Regions from separate parts of the Patulibacter ginsengiterrae genome, predicted to be linked through region 2. Evidence: riboswitches for the same ligand, from Rfam matches in the RefSeq annotation. Region 2 holds a riboswitch; the other holds the start of a gene.
The links. A riboswitch is a leader RNA that binds a small molecule or an ion and turns the genes downstream of it on or off. The one in region 2 is predicted to bind cyclic di-AMP.
Positions count from the first base shown of each region.

Region 1 (5,790 bases), on a different contig from region 2:
ACTCCTCCTCGTCGCCGACCGGCTTCTCCAGCGAGACCGGGGCCTGGGCCGACCGCTTGATCGACTCGACCTCCTCGGGGTCGATGCCGGTGACCTCGGCGATCTCCTCCGGGGTGGGCTCACGACCGAGCTCCGTGACGAGCTTGCGCTCGGCGCGGCCGATCTTGTTGAGCTTCTCGACGACGTGGACCGGAATCCGGATCGTGCGGGCCTTGTCGGCCAGCGCGCGGGCGATCGCCTGGCGGATCCACCACGTGGCGTACGTGGAGAACTTGAAGCCCTTGCGGTAGTCGAACTTCTCCGCGGCACGGACCAGGCCGAGCGTCCCCTCCTGGATCAGGTCGAGGAACGGCAGGCCCTGGTTGCGGTAGTTCTTCGCGATCGAGACGACCAGGCGCAGGTTCGACTCGACCATCTTCTGCTTGGCGTCGAGGTCGCCGCGCTCGATCCGCTTGGCGAGATCGACTTCCTCGGCGGCGGTCAGCAGGCGGACCTTGCCGATGTCCTTGAGGAACAGCTGGAGGCTGTCCGTCGTCATGTCGGGGCGCAGGTCCAGCGGCGTGGCCACGCGCTTCTTGCGGGTCCGCTTGTCCGGCGCGCGCTCGACCTGCGTCGCCGAATGCGCCGGATCGATCTCGTCGACGAGCTCGATCTCGATCTTCTCGAGGTACGTGTTGAGCTCCTCGACGTCCGAGTCGTCGAAGTCCAGTTCGGCGATCGCCTTCTGAACCTCGGCGTGCGTCAGCACACCGAGCGTCTGGCCCCGGTGGACCAGCGTCTTGACCTCTTCGAGTTCCTGGAATTCAACTGCAGACATATATGAGGCGTCCCATCGGCGCTCCGTCGACCTTCGACGGGGCGGAAATGCATAAGAGAAGAGAGGAGCGCGCGTCGGCCGAATCAGTTGTCAGGCGCAAGCGGCCCAGGCTACCGACAGCGTTTCCACAGTCTACCACGCCGTGAGCGCTGCTTCCCGCGTGCGTAGCGCGAGTCGCAGGCCTCGGAGTGATGTCAGGGTTGAGTACACCGCCCGAGCCGAAAAGGTGCACTGCCTGGGCGGAAAATACCGCCGAAACGGGGCTCGTGTGCCCAATCGCACGCCCCAAGTGCACGATCGTGCGCGCCAGGTGCAGATTCCGGCCAAGTGCGCGACGATAGCCCGACGATGGCCGACGCTGATCAGGGCAAGGACCGGACCGACGAGGGCGGCGTCCTCGGCAACCTGCCGTCGACCCGGCCCCAGCGGCGGAGTCGACGGCGCACACCCAACGACGATGCGGCGGCGGGCTCCTCCCGCTCCGGCTCCGGGACCGCGAAGGCCGCAGCCCGGGGCACGACCGCGACCAAGGGCTCCTCGGCGGCCGCGAAGGCCGGCGGCGTCCGGAAGCCGACGGGCAGCGGCGCGTCCGGAACGGGCAAGGCGACGGCAGCGACGAAGGCCGGCGGCAGCGCGACCAAGGCCGGCGCACCCAAGGTCGGGGCCGTGCCGGCCGAGAGCACCCGCAGCTCGGCACCCAAGCGCGGCAGCGCCACCAAGACCGGCGCCCGGGCTGCGACCGGCGCCTCCCCCGCGACGCCGCCGAAGCGCGGCCCTGCGGCCCACGGCACCCGGCGGACCGCCGCCCCGACCGCGATCCCCCCCGTCCCGCCCGCACCGCGCTCCGGCTGGGCGACCCCGGCCCCGCCCGAGTCCGACGACGCCCGCGGCGGGCTCGACGTCGGGGCCATCGTCGGCGGCGCCGTGCGGACCGGCGAGCGGCTCGTACGCGGCGTGCTGCGCCGGATCACCCCGCGCTGAGCCCCACCCGGCCGCCAGGTCGTCGGACCGACCGAACGCTCGGTCCGACCCGTCCGCCCGTCACCACCGACGCCGTCCGGACCGACCCCGGAGGGCCGAGGACGCGCCGGAGTTCTGTGCCATACTTCCGGCCGCCGAGTTCGGGACGACCTGATCGTCTCGAAACGGGGGACCCACTGTGAGCGACCTGAGAAGGCTGCTTGCTGGGGCGAATCGGACCGGTTCAGGTCCGTAGCGCACTCGTTCCGCGCGAGCCCGACAGCTCACCTCGTAGGCGCAGAACGAGACCCATTGGATTCCGTGACCGCACTGAGCTTCGCGCGTCGCACTGCCGTCCTGACCGGCATGCTGACGTTGTTCGCCCTCCCTGCTGCCGCTTCTGCGGCCGAGGCCCCCGAGGGCAGTCCCGCCGTGACCGGCGGCGTCACCCCCGCGACGACGGCCGCGACCGACGCCGCGACCCCCGCTCCGGCCCTCGGCAGCCCCGCCCCCGCCCCGGCGATCGTCACCTCCGCCGAGCTGGGCGGCGCCGGCAGCTGGACCGCCTCCGGCTCGACCGCACTGGGTCGCCCCGTCAAGATCAGCGGCAGCTTCCGCTCCGCGCTCGCCGGCAAGGCGATCCGCGTCGAGCGCCGCAGCCCCGCCGGCAACTGGATGCGGGCGACCACCGGCCGGATCCGCTCCAACGGCCGCTTCGTCACCTACTGGCGGACCAGCTCGACCCGCTACCACGAGCTGCGGGTCGTGCTCGCCACCACCGCCGCGAGCAAGCCGCAGGCCTCCAGCACCCCCCAGGCGAGCACCCGCGTGACCGCCGACCAGGCCGGCACCGTCAACGTCGTCGTGCTCGGCCAGGCCAAGGCCACCTGGTACGGCCCCGGCTTCTACGGCCGCACGACGGCCTGCGGCCTCACCCTCCAGAAGAGCACCGTCGGCGTCGCCCACCGGACCCTGCCCTGCGGCACCCAGGTCGAGGTCCGGATGGGCGGCAAGCGCGCCGTCGTCCCGGTGATCGACCGCGGCCCGTTCGCCAACGGCGCCGCCTTCGACCTGACCAAGAACGTCGCCGACGAGATCGGCCTCGACGGGGTCGGCCAGGTCCAATTCGTCCAGCGCGACGACCTCGACCGGCTCGAGACGCCGGCCAAGGCCCCGGCGATCAACTAGTCGCGTCGGCGCGCTCGTTCCGGGCGCACCACGGGGTCCGCGGGTCGCCGCACCCGCCGCGGTGCCGCGGTGCCACAAGCGACTGATGCGGATATAGGGTCCTATAGGCGGTAAATCCGCATCAGTTCGGGGGCCCCGTCTCGAGGCGCCCCATCTCCGACCGCGCCCCGCCCCCGAGGGAGGCGCCCCGTCTCCGAGGCCCCCATCTCCGACGGCGCCCCCGTCTCGAGGCGCCCCCATCTCCGACGGCGCCCCCGTCTCGAGGCGCCCCCATCTCCGACGGGAGGGACCCATCCCCCAGGCGCCCCGTCTCGTCCGCCTAGTGCTCGTGATCCAGCGCGCGGAGCCGGCGGACCTCGTCGGCGGTCAGCGGACGACCGCGAGGGTCGACCATCGCCGGGTCGTTGGCCAGGTAGGCCGACTCGTTCTTCCGCCAGACCGCGATGTAGCGGTAGAACGGCACGATCGGGTGCAGGTGATGGACCAGGTGGTAGTTCTGGTAGAGCAGCAGCGGCGTCAGCAGCCGCTCCATCCCGATGATGTTGCGGGTCGTCCTGAAGCGGTCGGTCTTCGCCGTGTCGTGGAGCCCGTGGTGCGGGAGCCAGTCGAACGACCAGGCCAGCAGGAACAGCGCGATCCGCGACGGGACGAAGTAGAAGAGCAGCAGCTCGAGCCCGTGGCCGGTGGCGATCAGCGCGCCCAGGATCGCGAGCACGACGACCAGCGAGACCAGCGACTCGAGCTTCTCCGCCCGCGGGCGCGCGCCCAGGCGCGAGCCGTAGAACCGCAGGTACTGGAGGTCGATCGTCGCCCACCGCAGCGGCAGCAGCCAGCTCGGCCCGCCCTGCGTGTAGTGGTCGGGATCGGAGCCGTCGGTGTGGTTGGTGAACCGGTGGTGCTGCATGTGGATGAAGCGGAACACGCCGTGGCTGCCGATGAAGATGAAGAACGGCAGCGAGAGCCGGCCCAGCCAGCGGTTGATCGCCTGGTTCGACGAGGCGGCCGAGTGGCTCGCCTCGTGCGCGACCGTGAAGAAGACGAACGCCGCGATCCCGTTGAGGATCGTCGTCAGCGGCCACGGCCAGGCGTCGGCGACCCCGAGCGCGGTCGACGCCGCGTAGACGATCGCCGCCCCCGCGAAGAGGCCGACCGTCGGCCACGGCACGAGCGGGATCGGCTCCTCTGGACGCGGGATCGTGGTGATCCGGTCGGCGGTCGTGCTCATCGTCGTTCCCCGGTGCTCGTCGTGGACTGGCGGCAGCGACGATCGGCGTCCGCCCGAGACCGGTCGCCCGCGCTCACCGCGGCCCCTCGGCGCTGTTGATCGGGGCCGCGACGCCGAACAGCCGCGACAGGTGCTCCTTCAGCTGCACCCGCTCGACGTCGAGCTCGCCGCGGACGTAGCCGACCAGCAGCTCCATCGCCGCGCCGACCAGGGCCCGGGCCGTCAGCTCGGTGTCCAGCAGCGGCGGCGAGGCCTCGCCGAGGATCTTCCGCCCCGAGTCGCGCAGCAGGTCGCTGAGTCGCTGCAGCAGCTCGCGGCGCTGCTCCTCGAACTCCGCCCCGACCCCGACCGTCTCGACCAGCAGCACCCGGGCCCGCCGGGGATCGTCGACGAGCGCGTCGACGAAGGCCCCGAACGCCTCGCGGGCGACGACCTCGACGCTCCGATCGAGGTCCTGGAGGCCCGGGGTCATCGCCGCGATCGCGTCGTCGACGATCAGCTCGGCGAGCGCCAGCAGCAGCGCCTCGCGGTTGCCGAACGCCTCGTAGAAGTACCGTCGCGTCAGGCCCGCCTGGTCACAGACGTCCTGGACCGTCGATCCCGCATAGCCGGTCGTCCCGAAGACCTCGAGCCCGGCCTCGATGACCTGCTCGCGACGGCGGGCGACCCGCTCGTCGGCGGAGACCCCGCGCCAGGGGCGGGACGGGACGTCGGAGCGGAACGGTTCGGACCCAGCAGACATGACAGGGTGTCAACCTACAACTGGGTACGGGCCCGTGTCAACTGTTGCCGCCGGCACCCCGGCGCCCGAGCCGTCGGAACGACCTCCTCGGCGCCGGCCACCACGACTCGGGAGAACGGGATAGGTCCTAAGCTCCCTGGCCCGTTCGCCACCCCTGGGAGAGCATGACTACGACGCCCGACCGTACCCTCGCCATGGAGCTCGTCCGCACGACGGAGGCCGCCGCCCTGGCCGCCTCGCGTCTTGCCGGCCGCGGCGACAAGATCGCCGCCGACCAGCTTGCCGTCGACGGCATGCGCCACGTCCTCGAGACCGTCGCGATGGACGGCATCGTCGTGATCGGCGAAGGCGAGAAGGACGAGGCGCCGATGCTCTACAACGGCGAGCGCGTCGGCAACGGCGAGGGCCCCCAGGTCGACATCGCCGTCGACCCGCTCGAGGGCACGACGCTGACCGCCAAGGGCCAGCCGAACGCGCTGGCCGTGATCGCGATCGCGCCGCGCGGCTCGATGTTCGATCCCGGCCCCTGCGTCTACATGGAGAAGCTGGCCGGCGACCGCGACATCGCCGACCTGCTCGACCTCGACCGCTCGCTGACCGAGACCATCGGGCTCGTCGCCGAGCGGCGCAAGAAGGACATCAGCGAGGTCCTGACCGTCGTCCTCGACCGTCCCCGCCACGCCGAGCAGATCGACGCGATCCGCGAGGCCGGCGCCAAGGTCCGCCTGATCTCCGACGGCGACGTCGCGGGCTCGCTGCTGGCCGTGATGGACGAGTCCGCCGTCGACCTGCTGTGGGGCGTCGGTGGCACCCCGGAGGGCGTCATCTCCGCCGCCGCGATCAAGTGCCTCGGCGGCG
Region 1 is NZ_JBWDOG010000008.1:163,721-169,510, reverse strand. It holds gene ACVUH9_RS13080 (sigma-70 family RNA polymerase sigma factor) at 1-817, opposite strand, end outside; gene ACVUH9_RS13075 (hypothetical protein) at 1,166-1,798, shown strand; cyclic di-AMP (ydaO/yuaA leader) riboswitch at 1,921-2,089, shown strand; gene ACVUH9_RS13070 (septal ring lytic transglycosylase RlpA family protein) at 2,099-2,965, shown strand; gene ACVUH9_RS13065 (fatty acid desaturase) at 3,285-4,190, opposite strand; gene ACVUH9_RS13060 (TetR/AcrR family transcriptional regulator) at 4,264-4,932, opposite strand; gene glpX (class II fructose-bisphosphatase) at 5,097-5,790, shown strand, end outside.
Region 1: linked by a shared signal. The riboswitch ahead of ACVUH9_RS13070 (septal ring lytic transglycosylase RlpA family protein) and the one ahead of ACVUH9_RS15680 (peptidoglycan DD-metalloendopeptidase family protein) in region 2 are both predicted to bind cyclic di-AMP.

Region 2 (5,790 bases):
GTCGACGGGCTGCGGGAGGGCTGACGGGTGCGCAACGGTCACGAGCGCGTGGTACCCGGCGCGATCCCGGACGCGCTGGACCACAGGACTCCCGCGGGCGACCGACGCGCCCGCAACGTCCGCTGCCGGGCCGGAGCGCTCACGCTGCTGGCGCTGGTCACGTTGGCCGTCGGGGTCCTCGTCGGGCGCGGGGACGGCGACTCCGGTTCCGCGACGGCCTCCGGGAGCGGGTCGACGCTCGTCGCCACGATCGGCGATCCGACCGGCAGCGGCATCCTGACGCGGGGCCCCGCGGCCCCGCTGCGCGACCGCACCGAGCTGCTCGGCGGCGGTCGGGCGCCGGCCCCGGGCACGACGTTGGCGACCGTCGCCCAGCTGACCGACAGCCACGTGCGCGACACCGCCTCCCCCGCGCGGATCCCGTTCCTCGACCGGCTCGGCCCACCCTTCACCCCCGTCTTCCGGCCCCAGGAGCCGCTGACGCTGGCGGTGCTGGCTGCGGCCACCCGCTCGGTCGCCGCGCTGCGGCCCGACCTGACCGTGGTCACCGGCGACCTCGCCGACAACGACCAGCAGAACGAGCTCGACGCCGCGATCGCGGTCCTGCGCGGCGGCCGGGTGCGGCCATTCGACGCTCGCCTGCTCCAGGGCGCGAGCAACCCCGACCCGTTCTACTACCGGCCCGACGTCGATCCCCCGCGCGTTCCGGGGCTGCTGGAGCGCGCCGCGCGGCCGTTCGTCGCCCCCGGTCTGCCGGGGCCGGTCGCGGTCGTGCCCGGCAACCACGACCTGCTGGTCGGCGGCGAGGTGCTCGCGACCCCGGCCCTCCAGGCGGTCGCGATCGGCGGCCGGCGGCTGGTCGCCCCCGATCCCGCCTTCGCCCGCACGATCCCGCGCGAGGGGGCCGCGGCCCAGGCGGCGGTCCACCGGCTGCTGGCGTCCGGCCGCCTCCCCGGCACCACCGCGCCGGTCCGCGCCGACCCGTCGCGGCGGCTGCTCGACGCCCGGGCGGTCGTCGCCCGTCTGCACGCCGCCGGCCTCGCCGACGACCGCGACGGGCGGGCCGACAGCGTCCGCGATCTCGGCTCCGGGGTGCGGGTGGTCCTGCTCGACGACGTCCCCCGCGGCGGGGCCGACGTCGGCGCGGTCGATCCCGCCCAGCAGGCGTTCCTCGATCGGGCGCTGACCACCGCCGGCTCCCGCTGGATCCTGGTCGGCTTCCACGACCCGCTCGCCCGGACCGCCAACGGGCGCGCGATCCGGGCGCGGCTGGCCCGTGCCCCCCGGGTCCTGGCCACGATCGGCGGCGACACCCACCGCGACCGGATCGCGCCGGTGCCGACCCCGGCCGGCGGCTACTGGAGCCTGACCACGACCGCGCTCGCCGACTGGCCGCAGCAGGGACGCGCGCTGCGGGTCCGGGCGACCGCCGGCGGCGGCGCGGTGCTCGAGACCTGGAAGCTCGACACCGCCCCGGATCCGCTCGCCGACCGCGCCCGTGAGCTGGCCTACCTCGACGCGCAGGGCGGCCGGCCGGGCGGCAACGGCGGGACCGCGCGGGACCGCAACGTGCGGCTGTTCAAGCCGCCGCTGCGGTGAACGGCGCCCCGCTCAGCCGGCGTCGCCGGACGACTCGGAGCCGGTGTCGGCGGCCGCGCCGTCGTCAGAGGACGACCCCGCGCTGACGTCGGCAGCCGGCGTCTCGTCGGGCGTCGGCGCGCTGCTCGTGTCCGCCGCCGGGGCCTCCTCCGCGGCAGGCTCGGCGCTCGCCTCGGGGGTGGGCTCGGGGGTCGGCTCCGGATCCGGTGCCGGGGCCTCGGCGACCGGGGCCTCCTCCGCGACGGGCTCGGGGGTGGGCTCGGGATCCGGTGCCGGAGCCTCGGCGACCGGGGCCTCCTCCGCGGCGGGCTCGGCGCTCGCCTCCGGGGTCGGCTCCGGATCCGGTGCGGGAGCCTCGGCGACCGGCTCCGGATCGGGGCTGGCCGTCTCGCTCGCCGGGGCCTGCTCGGCCTCCGTCGACGGCTCGCTGCTCGCGGCCTCGGCGGTCGCCTCAGTCGCGGAGGTCTCCTCCGTGGCCGGGGCCTCGCTGACCGGAGCCTGCTCGGTCGTCGTGGCCTCGGGCGCGGCGGTCTCGGCCGTCGATGCGGATTCGCCGGCCGACGTCTCAGGCGTGGCCGCCGCGGTCGACTCGACCGGTGCGCTGGTCGTCGCCGGGGCCTGCTCGGGTGCGGCCGACTGCTCCGCAACCGGGGTCGGGGCCTGCTCCGGAGCCGGCTCGACCGGGACCGCAGCCGGGGTCGCAACTGCTTCGGGCGCCGCCGCGACGGCGGCGCCGGCCTGGGCCGACGCCGTCCCGACGCTGGCCCCGCTGGTCGACAGGCTGCTGCTGCGGGACGTGGCCTTGGCCTTCGTCGTCGCCTTCGTCGTCTTCGTGACCTTCTTCGCCGTCGTGGCCAGCGACCGGGTCGAGGCGCTCGCCTTGCCCGCACCGCTGTAGTAGGGCGCCGGGTTGATCGCCTTGCCGTTGCGGCGGACCTCGAAGTGGAGGTGCGGACCGGACGTCCGACCGGTCATCCCGACGTAGCCGACGACGTCGCCGGCCTTGACCTTGGCGCCCTTCTGGACCGCGTTGCGCGACATGTGGGCGTAACACGTCTGGAGACCGTTGGCGTGATCGACGCAGACCAGGTTGCCGTAGCCACTCTGGCTGCCCGAGAACGCGACGGTCCCGGCCGCGTACGACTTGATCGCCGTCCCGATCGGCGCAGCGATGTCCATCCCCGCGTGGATCCGGCCGCCGCGCGGACCGTACGGCGAGCTCATCGTCCCGCTGATCGGCTTGGCCGTGCCCGAATCCGACGTGCCCGTGTCGGGCTCCGGGGTCGGGGTCAGCGCCGGGGCCGGCGCCGAAGCGCCGCCGGCCGAGGACGAGCCGGAGGAGGAGGACGAGCCGGAGGAGGACGAGCCGGAGGAGCTGCCCGCGGCCGCCGACGCGTCGCCGGCCGCACCGTCGCCGGTCGCGCTGCCGTTGTCGCTCGTGGCGGAGCCCGGGTCGGTCGTGGCGTCGCCGCCCTCGTCCGCCCCCGTGGACACCTGGGTGGTGCGCGCGGAGGTCGTCTCGGCGCCGCCCTGTCCGCTCCCGGCTGCCGCGGTCCGGTCGCTGGCGGCCTTCGCCCCGACCAGCACCAGGTCCTGGCTGCCGTCGGTGCGGGTCTTGGCCGAGACCACCTTCAGCTTCGGCACGCTGCCGTTGCCGGAGAGCGAGACCCCGCGGGTCGTCGCGCCCTGGGTCGCGAGCAGCGCGGTCCAGGTCTCCGGACCGACGACCCCGTCGACGACCAGCTGACGCTGGCGCTGGAAGCGCTCGACGGCGCTCTGGGTCCGGCCGCCGTAGGTGCCGTCGACGGTGATCCCGAGCCGGCCCTGGACGTTGCGGACGTCCTCGCCGGTCGCCCCGGCGGCCAGCATCGCGTGCGAGCGCGCGTCGTCGCTGACGGCGGCGAAGCTCGCGGTCACGCCGGCGCCGGTGGACCCGTCGTCGGTCGTCGTCGCGGTGTCGCCGCTGCTCGCGGCAGAGGCGCTGCTAGCGATCGGCGCGGCGCTACCGCCGACCATCGCCACGCTCATCGCCATCGCCATCTTGCGACGGCGACGGTCGCGGGCGCGCTGGACGGGGACGCTGATCCGACGCTCGCTCGCCCAGGCGGTCGAGCGCTGCCAGATCGACGGATCGGCCAGGTCCCGACCACTGACGCCAGTGGTGTACGGGAAAGATCGCACGAGCGGCGACGCGTCGCCGACCCCGTGATCACGGTGCTGTCCGGACATACCGGCTACCTCCTGTTGGAGGCCTACGAGGTGAGCTGACGGGCTCGCGCTTCAGGAGTTGCGCTACGCCGGTACCGGCGATTCGCCCCGGCGACCTTCCGGCCGCAAGTGGTTCCCCCGCCCCCGCGCATCTGACGCAGGGCTCGGCCTTGTACTCCGCAGAACACCGTAGCGAACGCCCACCGTCGGCGGCGCCGGTGGGTTATGTCGCCCTGCCCGGGGCGCGCGAGGAGGGGTGCAGGGAGGGGTCGGGCGGAGGCCCGTGACGAGGCGGAGGTCGGACCGAGCGGAGGTCGGACGGAGGCGCAGGGCGACCGGCGCCGCTCCGCGATGTGTTCGCCACCGTGGAGGTGGACAACACATCGCGCTCCCAGCGCCACCCCCGCCGGCCTCCGCCGCGCGCCCGACCGGCGGACCTCGGCCACCCCCGCGCGCCCGCCGGCCACCCGGCCCACCTCGCCCCCGCCTCCGCCGGCCACCCCGCCCGGCCCCGGCCCCGGCCCCCACCCACCGACCTCCCCCACCTACGCGCTCCGCAGCGCCTCGGTCGGCGGCAGGCGTGCCGCCCGCAGCGCCGGATAGGCCCCGGCGATCGCGCCGATCGCGACCGACGCCCCGACCCCGGCCGCCAGCGCGTCGACCGGGATCACGATCCCCCAGCCGCGACTGACCGCGAAGGCGACCGTTCCCGCCGCCCCCAGTGCGCTCCCGGCGAGGCCGCCGAGCAGCGACAGCAGCAGTGACTCGCAGACGAACTGGACGGCGATATGGCGACGGGTCGCCCCGATCGCTCGTCGCAGGCCGATCTCGCCCCGGCGCTCGAGCACCGAGATCACCATCACGTTGGCGATCCCGACCCCGCCGACGAGCAGCGCGACCGCCCCGAGCCCGAGGAACAGCCCCGTGAACGCGCTCTTGGCCTCGGCCCGGGCCGCGATCGCGTCGGACGGCCGACTGATCTGGACCTCGTCCGGTGCCTGCGGCTTGACCGACGGCGCCAGCAGCTCCCGAACCTGCGCGACGTCGTCGGCGACGGTCCGGACGTAGACCGTCGTCGGCGATCGCACCACGCGCGTGAAGGTCCGCGCGAACGGATAGCCGATCAGCGCGGTCGCGTCGAGGGCGGGATCGAGCAGGACCGGTCGCATGATCCCGACGACCGTCAGCCAGCGGTCGGCGGCGTAGACCTGGGCGCCGGGCGCCGTCACCCCCAGCCGACGCGCGGCGGTCACGCCGAGCACCACCGACGGCGTGCGCGCGCTGGCCGGGTCGAGGAACCGACCCGCCGCCAGGTCGACGCCGAGCGTCCGGGCCAGGTTCGGATCCGCCGCCGCGACCGCGAGCCCACCGGTGTCGGTGCTCGGGACGTAGGGCGAGCTGCGGACGACCGCGTCGTCGATCAGGGCGACGGCCGACGCGCCGGTCACGCTCTCGATCCCGGCCGCACCGGCCCGCGCGGTCGACGGCAGCCGCGCCTCGCTCCCGAACATGTCCTGCCCCGGCTGCACCGTGAGCAGGTTGGTGCCGATCCGGTCCAGCCGCGCGAGCAGGTTCGCCTGGCTCGACGCGCTGAGGCCGAGGATCGTCACGATCGCCGCGATCCCGATCGCGATCCCGAGCCCCGCCAACGCGGTCCGCAGCCGCCGGCTGCGCAGGCCCTCGGTACCGACGCGGAGGACGTCGAGCGGCCGCAGCCGCGAGCCCTCGGTGACGACGCTCATCGCCGCTCGTCCCCGACGATCCGGCCGTCGCGGATCTCGACCTGCCGCGGCATCGCCCCGGCCAGCTCGCGATCGTGGGTGATCACGACCACGGTCGTCCCGCGCTCGTGCAGCTCGCGCAGGAGCGCCACGATCCGCTCGCCGGAGCGGGTGTCGAGGTTGCCGGTCGGCTCGTCGGCGAAGACGATGCTCGGCCGCGCGAGCAGCGCGCGGGCGATCGCCACCCGTTGGCGCTCACCGC
Region 2 is NZ_JBWDOG010000012.1:56,251-62,040, reverse strand. It holds gene ACVUH9_RS15690 (FtsX-like permease family protein) at 1-24, shown strand, start outside; gene ACVUH9_RS15685 (metallophosphoesterase family protein) at 28-1,599, shown strand; gene ACVUH9_RS15680 (peptidoglycan DD-metalloendopeptidase family protein) at 1,612-3,828, opposite strand; cyclic di-AMP (ydaO/yuaA leader) riboswitch at 3,834-3,987, opposite strand; gene ACVUH9_RS15675 (ABC transporter permease) at 4,353-5,549, opposite strand; gene ACVUH9_RS15670 (ABC transporter ATP-binding protein) at 5,546-5,790, opposite strand, start outside.